DNA from 2 places in the Roseateles aquae genome. Region 2 is predicted to be linked to the other one. Evidence: predicted binding sites of a transcription regulator. Region 2 holds the regulator's gene; the other holds the start of a gene.
The links. The regulator FliA, encoded in region 2, starts transcription of late flagellar genes. The targets are predictions, from matches to a motif close to CTAAAGTTTNNNNNNNNNNNGCCGNTA.
Positions count from the first base shown of each region.

Region 1: a site for FliA is predicted at 6,363-6,389, ahead of RQP53_RS06050 (SPM autocatalytic domain-containing protein). Genes of this name have one in related genera too.

Region 1 is NZ_JAVXZY010000002.1:147,976-156,559, forward strand. Features, by position in the region: gene RQP53_RS06015 (glycosyltransferase family 2 protein) at 1-696, opposite strand, end outside; gene RQP53_RS06020 (cephalosporin hydroxylase family protein) at 740-1,492, opposite strand; gene RQP53_RS06025 (NAD-dependent epimerase/dehydratase family protein) at 1,489-2,307, opposite strand; gene RQP53_RS06030 (class I SAM-dependent methyltransferase) at 2,315-3,538, opposite strand; gene RQP53_RS06035 (dTDP-4-dehydrorhamnose 3,5-epimerase family protein) at 3,535-4,086, opposite strand; gene rfbG (CDP-glucose 4,6-dehydratase) at 4,083-5,177, opposite strand; gene rfbF (glucose-1-phosphate cytidylyltransferase) at 5,192-5,959, opposite strand; gene RQP53_RS06050 (SPM autocatalytic domain-containing protein) at 6,629-8,584, shown strand, end outside.
Region 2 is NZ_JAVXZY010000002.1:750,766-759,349, forward strand. Features, by position in the region: gene RQP53_RS08600 (GGDEF domain-containing protein) at 1-993, shown strand, start outside; gene RQP53_RS08605 (hypothetical protein) at 1,033-1,839, opposite strand; gene RQP53_RS08610 (methyl-accepting chemotaxis protein) at 2,004-3,347, opposite strand; gene RQP53_RS08615 (RNA polymerase sigma factor FliA) at 3,419-4,132, opposite strand; gene RQP53_RS08620 (MinD/ParA family ATP-binding protein) at 4,152-4,961, opposite strand; gene flhF (flagellar biosynthesis GTPase FlhF) at 4,988-6,625, opposite strand; gene flhA (flagellar biosynthesis protein FlhA) at 6,622-8,584, opposite strand, start outside.

The DNA.
Region 1 (8,584 bases), 600 kb from region 2:
GCACTGGAAGACATAGCGATCAGCGGCCTCGGGCGGCAGCTTGATCTTGTACTTCACATCGTCGACACCGGCGGTGTAGAGCAACTGGTCGGGCACCGTGCGGATGCCATTGAGCAGCATCTGGCGCAGCAGCAGGTATTCGTCGTCGCCGGTGGTGTTGGACGGATCGGCAAACCACAGCACGGTCGAGCGGCGATGCAGACCGTAGAACATGCTGTGCGGCATGGTGTTGAAGAAGCCCATCACATCGGCGAAGCGGTCATCGCCGGTCATCAGCGGCAGATTGGCCACGCCCTTGTGGTTGTGCGCGCGGAAGTCGCGGTAGAAACCGGTCATCACCGTGCCGACCTTGTGCTGCAGATGGGTCTCAACGCAGACCTTGACGAAGTCCGGGTCCCATTCATCGTCGTCGGCCGCCCACATGAAGAAGTCCGAGGTCGACTTCTCCAGCACGTACTTGAAGTTGTTGACCAGGCCGATGTTCTCGCTCTGGTGCGTGACCTTGATGCGCGGATCACGGCGTGCACATTCGTCCAGCAGCGGGCGAACGATCTCGTTGGTCGAGCAGTTGTTGGAGACGACGATCTCCAGGTTCTGGTAGTTCTGCGCCGCCAGTTGCTTGAGGGTGCGCAGCACGCCGTCAGGCCGGTTGTAGGTCGGGACACCGATGCTGACGGTAGGCTGCGAGCTGCTCATGACGCGATTCCTGGCAAGACGTTGATCGAAGGGCGGCGGCGGCTCAGCGGCGACGCAGGAAGCCGTCCGGCGCCGAAGTGACCAGCAGGCGGTCTTCCACCGAGTGGTCGATCTCGAACTCGGGATGGCTCTTCAGGTATTCCCAGACTGCCGTCTTCGGGTTGTTGCCCTTGCCCCAGTAGCGGCCCGGCCATTCGGTCTCGGCCGGCATGTCCTCGACAAAGGTGTCGAACACAACGCAGTAGCTGCCGCTCGTCACCAAATCGGCATAGGCATTGAGCTCGCCGAGCACATGCTCATGGGTGTGGTTGGAGTCCAGGCAGACCAGCACCTTTTGCTTGCCCTGGGCGGCGGCGCGCACCTGCGCCACCACCTCGGGCGCAATCGAGGAGCCCTCGATCATCTTGATGCGGTGCCCCAGCGGATGGGCCTCGATCTCGGCGCGGTTGTGCGGGCGGATTTCGATGTCCACGCCCAGCACCTCGCCGTGGCCGATCAGCTGCAGCATCGAGGCCGACAGGATCAGCGAACCGCCATGGGCAATGCCGGTCTCGATGATCAGATCGGGCTTGACCTGCCAGATGATCTCCTGCATCGCCATCGCGTCCTGCGGCAGCTGGATCAGCGGGCGGCCGAGCCAGGAGAAGTTGTTCATGTACTTGCGCTCGAGCGCCATGGTGCGCCAGGCGTTGGACAGCGCACGAAACTCGGCATCGTCGTGCAGCTTCATGATGCGCTGATGCTTTTCGTCGCGGTACTCAGGGTGCGCGGTAGGCGTGGTCTCGAGGTAGTTCATGTCATCCCTTTGGCTTGTTTGAAGTCCGCTAGAAACTCAGGGAAGTAGACCGCAAAGGGTTGCGGACTAAAGCCCAAAAAACGCTGAATTCGGCCCGCATCTACGGCCCCGCTGCCCAGCACCGGAGCGCCCGCGGCGACCTCGCAGGCAAAGCCCATATGGCGCTGCAGCAGCTCGACGATCTGCCCATTGCTGACCGCCTCGCCGCTGCACACATTGAAGATGCCGCTGGCGTCGGCCAGCGCCAGGCCGGCCAGCATGGCCACGGCATCGTCCAGGGCCACATAGTCCTTGGCCGAGGCCAGCGCCGAGCGCAGCTGCACGCGGCCCGTGCGGCAGCCCTCGTCCAGCAGCTGGTCGATGAAGGTGTCCGGGTCGGCACGCAGGCCGACGACGTTGGACAGCCGCGCGATCTTCATCCGCGGTCCGCCGCTGTGCAGGCACAGCGATTCGCCCATCAGCTTGGAGAGGTTGTAGAGATCGCTGGGATCGGCCGGCGCCACGCTGAGCTTGGCCGACTCGTCGCTGGGGCCGTCAGCCCCGTAAACGCGGCTGCTGGACAGATAGGTCAGCGAATCGAACTGCCCGTGCTCCAGCAGGCGCTTCAAGAGGCAGACATGGGCCTCCACCGTCTCCAGCGGCTTGCTGCGAAAGTCAGCCGTCAGGCCCACCGCATAGACCACATGGCCCATGGGCTGCAGAAAATCGCTCTCGGCGCCGCGCTGCCAGGCCAGTACCTCATGCCCCTGCTCGCGCAGACGCTGCACCAGGCGCGCGCCGACGAAGCCGCCGGCGCCCATCACCGTCACACGCATCCGGGCCTCACAGCACTTTCAGCGCCGGGCTGGCAACGACAAAGCGCCCGCCCCATTCGCTGATCTGCGCGTAGCTGGAACGCACCTCGTCGGCAATATTCCAGGGCAGGATGATCACGTAGTCGGGCCGGCGTTCGGCCAGGGCCTGCGGCGGCAGGATGGGGATGTGGCCGCCGGGCGTGTACTTGTGCTGCTTGGCGGCGGCGGCGTCGCAGATGAAGGCCAGCAGATCGGGCTTGACGCCGGCGTAGTTCAACAGCGTCATGCCCTTGGCGGCGGCGCCATAGGCGGCCACCGTTTTGCCGGCGGCCTGCTGCTCGAGCAGGAAGCGCAGCAGATTGTTCTTCAGCTCATTGGTGCTGGCCTGGAAGCGCTCGTAGCGCGCCAGCGTGTTCAGGCCGAAGTCACGCTCACGCTGCAGCATGGCGGCCACCGCCGGCGCATCGGCACGGGCGTCGTCGGCATGGCAGCCCCAGACACGCAGGCTGCCGCCGTGGGTGGGCAGCTCCTCGACATCGCAAACCCGCAGGCCGGCACGGGCGAACACGCTTTGCACCGCCGTCAGCGACAGGTAGGAGAAATGCTCGTGGTAGACGGTGTCGAACTGGGTCAGCTCGATCAGGCGCATCAGGTGCGGGAACTCCAGCGTGATGCTGCCGCCGGCCTTCAGCGCGCGCTTCATGCCCAGCGTGAAGTCATTGATGTCCGGCACATGGGCATAGACGTTGTTGCCGATGATCAGATCGGCCTGGCGCCCTTCCCCGGCCAGCCGGCTGCCCAGCTGCTCGCCAAAGAATTCGCGCAGCACCGGAATGCCCAGTGCCTCGGCGGCGGCGGCGGTGCTGGCGGTCGGCTCGATGCCCAGGCAGGGAATGCCGGCGGCGACGAAGTTCTTCAGCAGATAGCCATCGTTGGAGGCCAGCTCGATCACCTGGCTGCCGGCGTTCAAGCCCAGCCGTGCCGTCACCATCTCGCAATAGCGCTTGGCATGGGCCAGCCAGGAGCTGGAGGTTGACGAGAAATAGGCGTACTCGGTGTTGAACAGCGCATCGGCCTCGGTGTAGTCATCGGTCTGCACCAGCCAGCATTGCTCACAGACGAAGAGGCGCAGCGGATAGGTCGCCTCCGGCTTGTGCAGATCGGCGGCGTTCAGGTAGGCGTTCGAGGGTGGCGCATAGCCCAGGTCCAGGAAGACATGACTCAGCGCGTTCTGGCAGTGCCTGCATTTCATGGTGTCAGCCCTGAAAAGTCGGAGGAAAGTGGAGGATGTCCGGCGTCGCGCGGCGACAGGCCACGCACCGGCAGCGGCCAGGCGATGGCCGCGCGCGGCTCCTGGCAATGGACGCCGAACTCGGCCTCGGGGGCATAGGCGGCGGTGTGGAGGTAGAGCAGTTCGCTGTCCGGCTCCAGCACCTGGAAGCCATGGGCGCAACCCTCGGGAATGATCATCAGCCGGGCGTTTTGCGGGTCCAGCTCGACCGCATGCCAGCGCATGAAGGTCGGCGAGCCGTGGCGCAGGTCCAGCGCCACATCGAGCACACGGCCGCGCAGGCAGCGCACCAGCTTCATCTCGGCGGCGTTGCCGCGCTGCAGATGCATGCCGCGCACGGTGCCGACGTCGGTGGTGCGCGAGTGATTGATCTGCACGATGCGCCGGCCTTGCAGCGCTGGCGCCAGCGCCTGCTCGCAGAACAGGCGGCCAAAGGCGCCGCGGGCGTCCTGCCGGTAGTCGGTCTCGGCGATCCGCACACCGGCGATCGGCGTATCGAGCAGTCTCATGCGCCGCCCGCCCAGGCGCGGCCGAGCGCGCGGGCATCGGCCAGATAGGCTTGCAGCTGACGCTGGCTGAGGTCGGCGCCCTGGCTGCGCCAGCCCTGATACCAGGCGGCCGTGGCGGCCAAGGCCTGATCCAGGGCCCAGATCGGTTCCCAGCCCAGTTCGCTGCGCGCGCGGGCGCTGTCCAGCATCAAGAGTTGGGCCTCGTGAACCTGGGCCGTCGCATCAACCTGCCAGCGCAGCGCCGGCCAGTGGGCCTGCATGCGCGTCAGCACCTCCTGCACCGAACGGTTGCCGGCGGCATCGGGGCCGAAATTCCAGGCGCTGGCGGCGCTGGCCCGGCCGGCCAGCAGCTGCTCGGCCAGCAGCAGATAGCCGCTCAGCGATTCCAGCACATGCTGCCAGGGGCGGGTCGAGCGCGGTGCACGGATCAGCAGCTCCTGGCCGGCGTCCTGGGCCCGCACCAGATCCGGGATCAGCCGGTCGGCCGACCAGTCGCCACCGCCGATCACATTGCCGGCCCGCGCCGTGGCCAGCAGCGGCTGGCCCGGCTTGCCGAAGAAGGATTCGCGGTAGCTGGCGACCAGGATCTCGGTCGCCGCCTTGGAGGCGCTGTAGGGGTCATGCCCGCCCAGCGCATCGTTTTCGCGATAACCCCAGCACCATTCGCGGTTCTGGTAGCACTTGTCGGTGGTGACGACCAGGATGGCCCGCAGCGCCTCGGCATGGCGGCAGGCGTCCAGCAGATGGGCGGTGCCCATCACATTGGTGGACCAGGTCTCCAGCGGCTGGGCATAGGACTTGCGCACCAGCGGCTGGGCGGCCAGGTGCAGCACCAACTCGGGATTGATGGCCTTAACCCGCGCCGCCACCGCGGCCGCGTCGCGCAGGTCGATGCGGTGGTCGGGCATGTCGAGGCCCAGCAGCTGCCAGTGGCTGGGCTCGGTGTCCGGGTCCAGCGCTAGGCCATGGACCTCGGCGCCCAGGCCTTGCAGCCACAGCGCCAGCCAGCTGCCCTTGAAGCCGGTATGGCCGGTCAGCAGCACCCGGCGGCCGCGGAAGGTGCCGCCGAAGGCTTCAGTCGCAGCACTCATCGCCCGTGCCTCGTTCATGCCCAGACTTTCCAGGGCGGATTGCCCAGCCAGGCTTCCTCGAGCTGGGTCTTGTCGCGCAGCGTGTCCATCGCCTGCCAGAAGCCGGCATGCTGGTAGGACATCAGCTGGCCTTGGGCGGCCAGATCCTGCAGCGGCTGGCCCTCCCAGGAGGTTTGGTCGCCCTCGATCAGGTCGAAGACGCCGGGCTCCAGCACGAAGAAGCCGCCGTTAATCCAGGCGCCGTCACCGGCCGGCTTCTCCTGGAAGCTCTGCACGGCGTGGCCATCCAGGTTCAGGGCGCCATAGCGGCCGGGGGGCTGGATCGCCGTCACGGTGGCCTTGCGACCATGGGTTTTGTGGAAATCGATCAGCCGGGCGATGTTCAGATCGCTGACACCATCGCCGTAGGTGAAGCAGAAGGGGCCGTCGTCCAGGTACTCGCGCACCCGCTTCAGGCGGCCGCCGGTCAGCGTGTGCGGGCCGGTGTCGACCAGCGTCACGCGCCAGGGCTCGGCGTAGTGCTGGTGTACCTCCATCTTGTTGTTGGCCATGTCGAAGGTGACATTGGACATGTGCAGGAAGTAGTTGGCGAAGTACTCCTTGATCACATAGCCCTTGTAGCCCAGGCAGATCACGAAGTCATTCAGGCCGTAGTGGGAATACATCTTCATGATGTGCCACAGGATCGGCTTGCCGCCGATCTCGATCATGGGCTTGGGCTTCAAATGCGATTCCTCGCTGATCCGCGTACCCAGTCCACCGGCAAGAATGACGACCTTCATCTGATGTTCCTCACTGAAGTCAAAGTTCTCGGCTGCCTGGCATCTTAGAAGTGGGCGCCCGGCTAGCCCGGCCGGGTTTGCACCCGACTCCTGAGGCTCGCAGGCAGCCGCAGACGCGGCTTTGCAGCTGACAGCACAGATTGGAGCCGGGGCCGTCAAGCCGCCAAGCAAAAAACAGCAAGGAATTGCTAAGGTATTTGCGGCGACTGCCGATAAGGCCTCCCCCCTAGCATCGCAAGCTCATGGTCAAAGCTGGCTCAAGCTGTGTCTTGGGCGCCGTTCGCGGCTCCGCTTTGACCGCCTGCCTACCGCAACAGGTGCTGCTTGATGACCGCTGACCACCGCAATCGCCCCCCACCCCGGGACCAAGGGGGCCACGCACGCGCACCCAGGCTTGTGCTTGCTCAAGTTTCAAGCAGTCACACCGAAAACACGATTCATGTAGGCAGGTATTCGTCCGGCCTGTGCCGTCCATGCCCCGCGGGGGCCGGCACAGCGAGACATCAATGGAATTTGGGCCTCGCGACCGGCCCCAAGCGTTTCAGGGTTGCGGCACAGCACATGTTTTTTGGTCCCCGAGCGTTGCAGCTGGCACAGGCCACGAACGCGAAGGTGTCAGACGCCGGCCAAGCCGCCGACGTGACCAGCAATTAACCGAGTGAGATACAAATGGCTTCTCTGATCACAACCTTCTCGCCCTCGCAAATCGCAGGCCTGCCGACGAGCACCCTGTCGAAGCTGACGACCGAGGACTGGGCCGCGTTCAACTCGGATCAGATTGCTGCACTGACGGCCACGCAGGTGACCTCGCTGGGCACCTTTGCGATCAACTCGCTATCGACCACGCAGATCAGCTGGTTTGAGACCACCGATGTGGCGGCCTTCAACACCGGCGCGCTGCGTGCGATGAACTCGGCGCAGCTGGCGGCCTTGAACTCCGATCAGATCGGCTCGCTGACCAATTCGCAGGTCGCCGCGCTGACGACGCTGCAGATTTCCAATCTGAACAGCGCCGATCTGAATGCGCTGACGACCGCCCAGGTGCCCTCGCTGACCAGCGCCCAGGTCGGCGCCATCAGCACCACGCAGCTCTCCAAGATGGAGACCGACGACATCGCGGCGCTGAGTACCACGGCGATTCGCGGCCTCAACAGCGACCAGATCAAGGCGCTGACCACCGATGAAGTTGTGGCCCTGACGGCCGCCCAGGCCGCTGCGCTGACGACGCTGCAAGTGTCCTCGCTGACGACGCTGCAGCTGAACAAGATGGAGAGCGACGATCTGCGCGCGCTCACCACGTCCGGCATCCGTGCACTGACCAGCACCCAGTTCAATGCGCTGAGCTCCGATCAGATCGCGCTGCTGACCAATGCCCAGGTGGCGGCGATCAGCACGACGCAGATCGCCAATATGAGCAGCACGGCGCTGAACGCGCTGACGACGGACCAGATCCCGTCCATGAACAGCAGCCAGATCGCCGCCATCGGCACGACGCAGCTGTCCAAGATGACCACCGATGATCTGCAGGCGATCACGACCAGCGGCATCCGCGCCCTGACCACCGACCAGATCAAGGCCCTGACCACCGATGAAGTCGTGGCGCTGACGAATGCGCAAGCCGCGGCGATCAGCAGCACCCAGGCGGCGGCCCTGACCACGCTGCAGCTCAACAAGATGGAGAGCGACGACCTGCGCGCTCTGGCCACCAGCGCCATCCGCGCGCTGGCCAGCAACCAGGTCAACAACCTGAGCAGCGACCAGATTGGCGCGCTGACCAATGCCCAGGTCGCCGCGCTGTCGACGCTGCAACTGTCCAACATCACCTCGGACGCGCTGAACGCGCTGACCACCGACCAGATCCCGTCCCTGACCAGCACGCAGATTGCCTCGATTGGCACGACGCAGCTGACCAAGATGACGACTGATGACCTGCAGGCCATCACCACCACCGGCATCCGCGCGCTGACGACCGACCAGGTCAAGGCGCTGACCACCGATGAGGTCGTCGCGCTGACCAATGCCCAGGCCGCCGCACTGACCAGCACGCAAGCCGCTGCATTGACCACGCTGCAGCTCAACAAGATGGAGAGCGACGATCTGCGTGCGCTCGCCACCAGTGCCATCCGCGCGCTGACCAGCACCCAGATCAACAACCTGAGCAGCGACCAGATCGGCGCGCTGACCAATGCCCAGGTCGCCGCGCTGTCGACCACGCAGCTCTCCAACATCACCAGCACGGCGCTGAATGCACTGACCACCGATCAGCTGCCCTCGCTGAACTCCGCGCAGATCGCGTCCATCGGCACGACGCAGATCTCGAAGATGGATACCGATGACCTGCAGGCCATCACCACCAGCGGCATCCGCGCGCTGACCAGCGACCAGATCAAGGCGCTGACGACCGACGAGATCGTTGCACTGACGGCCGTTCAGGCCGCGGCCTTGAGCAGCACACAGGCCTCCGCACTGACAACGCTGCAGCTGAACAAGATGGAGAGCGACGACCTGCGCGCGCTCACCACCACGGCGATCCGTGCGCTGACCAGCACGCAGATCAACAATCTCAGCAGCGACCAGATCGGTGCGTTGACCAACGCCCAGGTTGCCGCCCTGTCGACCACGCAG
Region 2 (8,584 bases):
CACCTGTTCGGCCAGTTGGGCTCGCTGTGCAAGGACTTGAGCGCCAGCCTCGTTGAACTGGCCGAGGACGACTCCTGGGCGCGTGGCCAGTGCGAGGTGATGGTTGAGACGCTGGAGCAAGGCGTCAGCTCACGCGGCGTGCGCATGGTCAATGAGATGCTCAGCGGCACCCGTGAGCGCCAGCGCGGCCTGCGCGAGGAACGCTCCAGGGCCCGCGACTCGCTGAAGCTGCTGATCCATCGCATGCTCGAAGAACTCGCCGAGCTGGGCCAGCACACCGACCGCTTCCAGAACAATGTCGGCCGCTATGCCGAGGTGATCGAGCGGGCCGACACGCTGGAGAGCCTGGCCGGCGTGGTGCGCGAGATGGTCGAGGAAAGCCGCACCGTGCAATCGCTGGTGCATCAGACCCAATCGCGCATCAACGACGAGCACGAACGCGCCAGCACGCTGTCCAAACGGGTCGATGAGCTGGAAGACGAGCTGCGCAAGTTGTCCAGCGAGGTGCAGACCGATCAGCTGACCAAGATCGCCAACCGCCGCGGCCTGGAAGCGGCCTTCAATACCGAGCAGGCCAAGCTGGAGCGAGAAGGCTCGGTGCTGGCGCTGGCGCTGCTGGATGTCGACAACTTCAAGAAGCTCAACGACACCCTGGGCCATGCGGCCGGCGATGTCGCGCTGAGTTCGCTGGCCGCGCGGGTGACGCAGATGCTGCGCCCCGGCGATCTGGTGGCCCGCTACGGCGGCGAGGAGTTCGTGCTGATGCTGCCGCGCACGCCGCTGGACGAAGCCCAGCAGGTGCTGACCCGGCTGCAGCGCTCGCTGTCAGCCGCGCTGTTCATGCACGAGGGCAAGGATGTCTTCGTCACCTTCTCGGCCGGCATCACGCTGTACCGCCTGGGTGAGAAGCTCGAAGAGGCCCTGGACCGGGCCGATGAGGGCTTGTATGAAGCCAAGCGCACCGGCAAGAACAGGGCCTGCATCGTCGAGTGAGCCGGGGCCTGAGTTTCAGCCCCTCTGCGGCACTGGGACTCAGCTGCGATCGCCCTGGAAGACAAAGAAGGCCTTGCCCGAGCTCTCACGCAGGGCCAACGTGAAGCCGATCGGCTTGCCCTGGCTGTCCAGCGTCGCGTAGCCAACACCGCTGGCGGCGCCCTGGAAGCCGCAAGCCGGCCCGCTCAGGATGCCCACCACCGAGAACAGGTTCTTGCCCGTGCTCGACGCGCTGATGCGGCTGTTGCTGAAGCCGCAGGCGCTGCTGTCGCTGAGCAGGGCGCGATCGCGATTGGCGCCGGACAGGCTCAACACCGCCATCGCATGGCCGCTTTGCTTGCTGACGTAGCGGCCATAGACGCTCTCCAGCGTGGGCGCCTGCTCGTAGCCCTTGTCATAGCTGAGCGTGAGCTTGCGCGGCTCGCTCGAGTCCAGGCCCTTGCCGACCTGGAATTGCAGACTTTGCTGGCTGCTGCCCTGGCCCTGGCTGACGGTGGCCATCGCCACGCTTTGGTAGAAGCCGCCGGCCACATGGCGGTAGTAGCCCATGCCGGTGCTGCTGGCATTGCCCGGCTTGAGGGCATCGCTGTTCAGATTGCTCATGAACAGCGCCTCGATGGCCGCGCCATTGCCGTTGTTCAGCACCGCGTAGGCGTAGCCGTCGGCGTCGGCCAGCAGCGTCGTCTTCAGGCTGTCCAGGCCCGAGGCCGCCGTGCCCTGCCACAGGCCTTCGGGATTCACGGCGGTCGGGGGCGGCGGAGTGACGGAGTCGCCCGAGCCACCGCCACCGCAGGCGGTCAAGAGGCAGAGGGTCAGCGGGGCGAGCAGCGCGGTGATGCGGTTCATAAAGGTCTCCAAGATTTGTAGCTGGCGTGACGGGCGCTGTGGCCAGCGGAGCAAGTCCGCGTTCATCAACTGAAGCCTGAATCTTAGAAACCGGGCGGGTTTTGGTCTGTTGGCGCTGTGTGCTGGCTCTTTGACAGTCTGTGACAGAGGCGGCGGCGGCGCCGTCAGAAGCCAAAGGCCAGCCTGAGGCCACCCCAGTGCCGGCCGCGCACGATGATGGGCGCCGAAGCCTCCTTGAGCAGCACAAACTTGCCGCCGCCCATGTCGCGGCGGTAGGTCTGCAGCAGGAAGGGACGCTGATTGCGTGCCGAGGCCAGGCCGGTGCGATCGTTGAAGATGCGCCGGTAGCGGCTGTTGGCGGTGTTCCAGACCAGATCGCCGGCCCGCTGCGGCTGACAATATTTGCGGTTGTGGGTGGCAACATAGCCGTTGCGATCGACGGCGATGCAGTAGACCACCTTCTCGCTCAGGCTCAGCATGCGCTCCTGTACCGCCGGGAACAAGCGATCAGCCAATTCAACAAAGGCCGAGAGGTGTTGCGCCGGCGCGGTGCCAGGGATGGGCCGGTACTGCTCATCGAAGAGCTGGCTTTCCTTGATCTGCCCCTGGGCCAGCGCCTGCTCCAGCAGGCCGGCAATCTCGCTGGCCGCCGCCTGGGCGGCTTCGATATAGCGCGAGTCTTCAACCTTGACACCCGACGAGGCGATCTGCTCGATCAACTCCTCGGACAGGCGCAGAAAGCGATCGCTGCAGGCAAAGGCGGTGTCCAGATTGCGCATGGTCTGGCCGACCTCCTGCTGCAGCCCGGCGGCGCGGCCGGCCAGCTGCTCGGTGGTCTGCAGGCTCTGGCGCGCGGCCTGCGCGATCCGCTCCACGTCACCGGCCACCGCCGCGAAGGCGCTGTGAATGGCGCTCTGGCCCTTGGCGCTGCCGGCAGCGCCGCCGGCATTGAGTTCGTTGCTGAACACCGCAATGCGCGCATCCAGTGCCGCCACCGTGCTCATGATGGCCTTAGATGAACTCTCCACCTTGCCGGCCAGATCCTTGACCGCATCGGCGACCACGCCAAAGCCGCGCCCGGCTTCGCCAGCCCGCTTGGCTTCAACCGAGGCGTTGAAGGCCACCAGCCGCGTCTGCAGCGCGATGGCGGTGATGTCTGAGGCGGCGTCGGACACCTGCTTCAGCGTCTGCACCATGGCGGTGACCTCCGCCCCCATGCCTTGCAAGGCCGCACGGGCCCGCTCGACGGCTGTGAGGGACTGGCTGGTGCCCTGGGCAATGCCCTGCTGGGCGCCTTGCACCTGTTGCAGCTCGCTGACCAGCGCGCCCATGGCCTGGCCCTGCTGTTGCACGGTTTTCTGGGTGTCTTCGAGTACGCCGCGCACCTCGGCGGCGTCGCGTCCCAGGTGTGAGACCGACTGCGACAGCTTCAGCACGAGGCTGCCCGCATCGGCAGCCTCCGATCGATGAGCGCCTGTCGCGGCGCTGCCCTGCCCCCATCCGGCCATAGTGGCTCTCCCTGATGATGGTGCGGCTTATCGATTGCGCCGCCGCCTGGCGCCACACCTTGCTGGCCTTTCTACCAGTCGCGCAGCTTGACGCGCAAGCGTGCAATGGCCTGGCTGTGCAGCTGGCAGACGCGCGATTCGGTCACCTTCAGCACGGCGGCGATTTCCTTGAGGTTCATGTCGTGCTCGTAGTACATGCTCATCACGTACTGCTCGCGCTCGGGCAGGTTCTTGATCGCGGCGACCAGGGCCTGGCGCATCCGGTGATCCTGCAGCAGGGCCATCGGGTTGCGGCTGTCGTCGGCGACATGGCGGTCCAGGTAGTCCTCGTCGCCATCGTCGCCGGACATGTCTTCCAGATGCACCAGCTGGGTGCCGCGCACCTTGCCCAGCAGCTCCTGGTACTCGGCCAGCGTGATGCCCATCTCGACGGCAATCTCGGACTCATGCGGCGCCCGGCCCAGCTTTTGCTCCAGCTTGTGCACCGCGCTCTCGATGGTGCGCTGCTGGCGGCGTGTGCCGCGGCTCATCCAGTCGCCGCCGCGCAGCTCATCCAGCATGGCGCCGCGGATGCGCTGGGTGGCGAAGGTCTCGAACTGCACGCCCTGGCCGATGTCGAATCGGCTCAGTGCATCGGTCAGCCCGATCAGACCGACCTGAATCAGATCGTCGATCTCCACATTCGCCGGCAGTTTGGCGATCATCTGGTGTGCCAGTCGTCGCACCAGCGGGCTGTATTGCCTGATCAGCGCGGAATTGTCGAGGCGGCCTTTGGCGGTATACATCATCAGCTCCTGCGGCGTATCAATTGGTGGCCAGGGCCACACGGGCACGTCCGGTCGGCACCAGCGGACGCAATGGGCTTGCGTTGACGCTGGCCTCCAGCGCCACGCCCGGAGGCGCGGCCATCAGCAGTTCGCGCGCCAGATGGCGCATCTCGGCAGTCAGCGGCGCGGTGGCGGGCTGCTTGGGGTCCATGCAAGCCCAGTCGCGCAGCACGGCGCCGAGGAAGCCATCGGCGCAGCTGCTGATCTGCTGAGCAATCCGCTCGGCCAGGCGCAGCTGCGGCGGGCAGGCCAGCAACATGCTGTAGACCATCAGGCCGGCGCGCTGGCTCAGCCACTTCATGCCGGCATAGGCGTGGGTGACGCTTTGCGTGTCGGTATCGGCCAGCAGCACCGGCCGTACCTCGCGCGAGGCCAGCACGCGCGACAGCTCGGCCGCGCTGGCGTGCAGCAGCACGACATCGGCGAAAGGCGCCGCATCGGTGATCGCTTCGAGGAACTGGGCGGCCGAGCCGTTGGCGTTGATATAGCGCAGCGGCAGGCCACGCGCGGCCAGGTAGGACACCTTGGGCGACAGGCCCTCGACACAGCTGGCCAGATCCACCGCGGCCAGCTCCGACGGCGCCGGCGACAGCTCGCCGGCGTCGACGACCAGCGTGTGCAGACCGAGCTCGCTGAAGGCCGCGCACAGGCCTTCCAGCAGCACGCCAGCGCCCATCACATGCGGGTTGCTGAGCACGGGGATGAAGCGGACACGCGAGCCGGCAAACAGGCGGCGCAGGCCGTCAGCCTGGTCTTGCGGCATCGCGGGAGAGTAAGGGTCGCGCATAGGGTTCTCTTGGCTTTCGCTCGGGCTCAGTTCAAGCCCATGGCTGCAGGAGTGCCGGTGGCGAGCGCGGGGCCGCCGGCAAAGATCAGGTTGACGTCGGCGCTGTCCATGCGCCAGGCCGGCGCGGCGCCGCTGCGCAGCGCACGCTGCACCAGGGCCTGGGCCGACAGGCGGTGCCAGTCTTCCGGCACCCGCTGGCCATTGGCCACGCCGATGACACGCAGCTTGTGGCGGATCATGGTGTCCAGCGCCGGGGCCATCTTGACGGCCTCATCGATCTTGGACAGCACCACGCCATGGCAGCTGGCGGCGCGCCAGGCGGTGACCACGTCTTCTATCGTCTCGCCCTGCTGGGCCGAGTTGATGACCAGCAGGCGGCGGATGCTGGGGTGGGCCAGCATATCGAGCAATTCGGTAGTGCGGCTGTCGCGCTGGGCCATGCCAGCGGTGTCGATCAGCACCATCTTTTTGCCCGACAGCAACTCCAGCAGGTCTTCCAGCGAGGTGCGGTCATGGGCGGTGTGCACCGGCACGCCAAGGATGCGGCCATAGGCGCGCAGCTGTTCGTGGGCACCAACCCGGTAGGCGTCCAGCGTGATCAGGCCCAGCTGGCTGGCACCGTGGCGGGTGGCGAAGGCCGCAGCGATCTTGGCCGTGGTGGTGGTCTTGCCGACGCCGGTGGAGCCGATCAGTGCGAACACGCCGCCCTGCTCTTCCAGTGCCGGGCTCATTTCGTCGGTCAGCAGATTGCGCGCCAGCACATTGGCGGCCCAGCTGAGTTCGTCATGGGGCCCCTGCTTGCTGTCGTCGAAATGAGCCGGGCAGCCCTCGACCAGCTTGCGCACCAGGGCCGGCGAGAAGCCGACTTCGAGCAGCTTCTGCGTCAGCCGCGCCTGCACCGGCTGGCGCTGCAGCTTCTCCATGAAGGCCAGGGCGCCAAAGCGCTCCTCGATCAGGCCCTTCATCGAGCGCAGCTCCTTCATCATGTCCTGCTGGTCGCGGCCGGGTTGCAGCTCGGCCAGTGTCGGCAGCCGGGCCTCGGCGGAAACACGGATCTCATCGCGCAGCACCGGCGGCACACGGCGTGCCGGCTCGGCCGGCGCCTCGGCACGCGACATGTCGACACGGCGGGCGCCCATCGCCTGCATCGCTGCCTGGGCGCGCAGCTGGCGGGCTTCCTGCAGCGAGGGCACGCCCTCGGGCAGCGGCGCGGCGGCGGCGCGCGCCGCCAGCTCGCTTTCCAGCGGATCGGGTTGACCGTTGAGTTCGGCCTGGCGGCGCTTGAGCATCCGTTCACGGACATAGTCCTGGAAGGACAGCGTGCTCATCGCCAGCGTCTGCACATCGGCCTCGACCGGCGTGCCAGTGGCACCGAACTCGGCCAGCCGCGGATCGCGGCGCTCAAAGTCACGCGCGGCACGGGCGTTCAGCGGGGCCGCAGCCGGTGCGGCAGGGCGTGCGGCGACGCGGCTCGGCGCATTGACGCGCGGAGCGGTGGCCGCCACGCGCTCGATCTGCTTCATGCCCTCGGGTGCCATGGCCAGCACCTCGATGCCGTCCGGGCAAGGCTTGTTGGAAAGCACCACGGCGTCTTCGCCAAAGGCCTGGCGGACCAGCGCCATGGCCTCACGCGTGCTGCGGGCGGTAAAGCGCTTGACGTTCATGCTGTGCCTCCGATGATGGAGCCGATTCGGATCGAATGGGTTTCAGGAATCTCGCTGTGGCCCAGCACCTTCAGGCGCGGCGCGGCACGGCGCAGCAAGCGGGCCAGCGGGGCGCGGATCAGATCGGGCACCAGCAGGCAGGCAGGCACGCCGCGGTCTTCCTGGGCCTGGCTGGTCTCGGCGGCGCTGCGTGCCAGCGTGTCGGCCACGCCCGGGTCCAGCGCGGCGCCGTGGGGGGAATTCAGGGCCTGGGTGACCAGACGCTCCAGTTCGGGCTCGAGCGCAATCACGTCGAGCTCCTTCACCGGGCCATAGATCTGCTGGACGATGGCCGGCGCGATGTGGGTGCGGATGCGGCGGGCCATCTCGGCCGGATCGGTCACGCCCGGGCTGTTCTCGGCGATGCACTCGACGATGGAGCGCATATCGCGGATGTGCACGCCCTCCTCCAGCAGCAGCTGGAGCACGCGTTGCAGTGTGGCGATGCCGACCATTTTGGGAATCACGTCTTCGATCAGTTGGGGCGACAGGCGGGTCAGGTGGTCGACCAGCTGCTGCGTCTCCACCCGACCCAGCAAACGGGCCGCGTGGACTTGCATCAAGTGTGAAAGATGGGTGGCGATGACGGTCGAACAATCAACCACCGTAAACCCATTCATTTGGGCCATTTCGCGCTGGCGCTCCTCGATCCAGACGGCCGGCAGGCCGAAGGCCGGATCGGTGGTTTGCGCGCCGATCAGCTTCTGCGTCGCATGGCCTGGATTGATGGCCAGCCACATGCCCGGATAGGCCTCGGCCTCGCCGATCACCGCACCGCGCAGCGTCAGCCGGTACTGGCTGGGGCGCAGTTCCAGGTTGTCGCGGATATGAACGGCCGGCGGCAGAAAGCCGACCTCCTGGGCGAACTTGCGCCGCACGCCCTTGATGCGCGAGAGCAGATCGCCCTCCTTGTTCTTGTCCACCAGCGTGATCAGCCGGTAGCCGACCTCCAGGCCCAGCGTGTCGATGGGCACCAGATCGTCCCAGCTGGCCTCGGCATTGACCTCGGGTGCGGCCACCGGCGGTGGTGCGGCCTTGGCGCGGGCGGCGGCCTGGTCGCGGGTGCGGGCGAACCAGGCCATATAGCCCAGGCCGGCGGCGATCAGCAGGAAGACCAGGTGCGGCATGCCCGGGATCAGGCCCAGCATGCCGACGACACCGGCGGTGATGGCCAGCGACTTGGCCGAGCCAAAGACCTGCCGGCCGATCATCGAACCGATGTCCTTGTCCTTGCCGACGCGCGACACCACCATGGCCGCAGCCACCGAGATCAGCAGCGCCGGCACCTGCGCGACCAGCGCATCACCAACCGCCAGCAGGATGTAGGAATTGGCCGCCTGCGCGGCCGACAGGCTGTGCTGGGCGACGCCGATGATGAAGCCGCCGATGATGTTGATGAAGAGGATCAGGATGCCGGCCACCGCATCGCCGCGGACGAACTTGCTGGCACCGTCCATGGAGCCGAAGAAGTCTGCTTCGTCGCTCAGCTCGGCGCGGCGGCGCTTGGCCTCCTTCTCGTCGATCAGGCCGGCATTCAGGTCGGCATCGACGGCCATCTGCTTGCCCGGCATCGCATCCAGCGTGAAGCGCGCTCCCACCTCGGCGATCCGCTCGGCGCCCTTGGTGACGACGATGAAGTTGATCACCACCAGGATGGCGAAGACGATCAGGCCGACGGCGAAATTGCCGCCGATCAGGAAGTGGCCGAAGGACTCGATCACCCGGCCCGCCGCGCCGGTGCCGGTGTGGCCTTCCAGCAGCACGACGCGGGTCGAGGCCACGTTCAGCGACAGGCGCATCAGCGTGGTCAGCAGCAACACCGTCGGGAAGGCGGCGAAATCCAGTGGCCGCAGCATATGGGCGGCCACCATCATCACCATGATGGCCATGGCGATATTGAAGGTGAACAGCAGGTCCAGC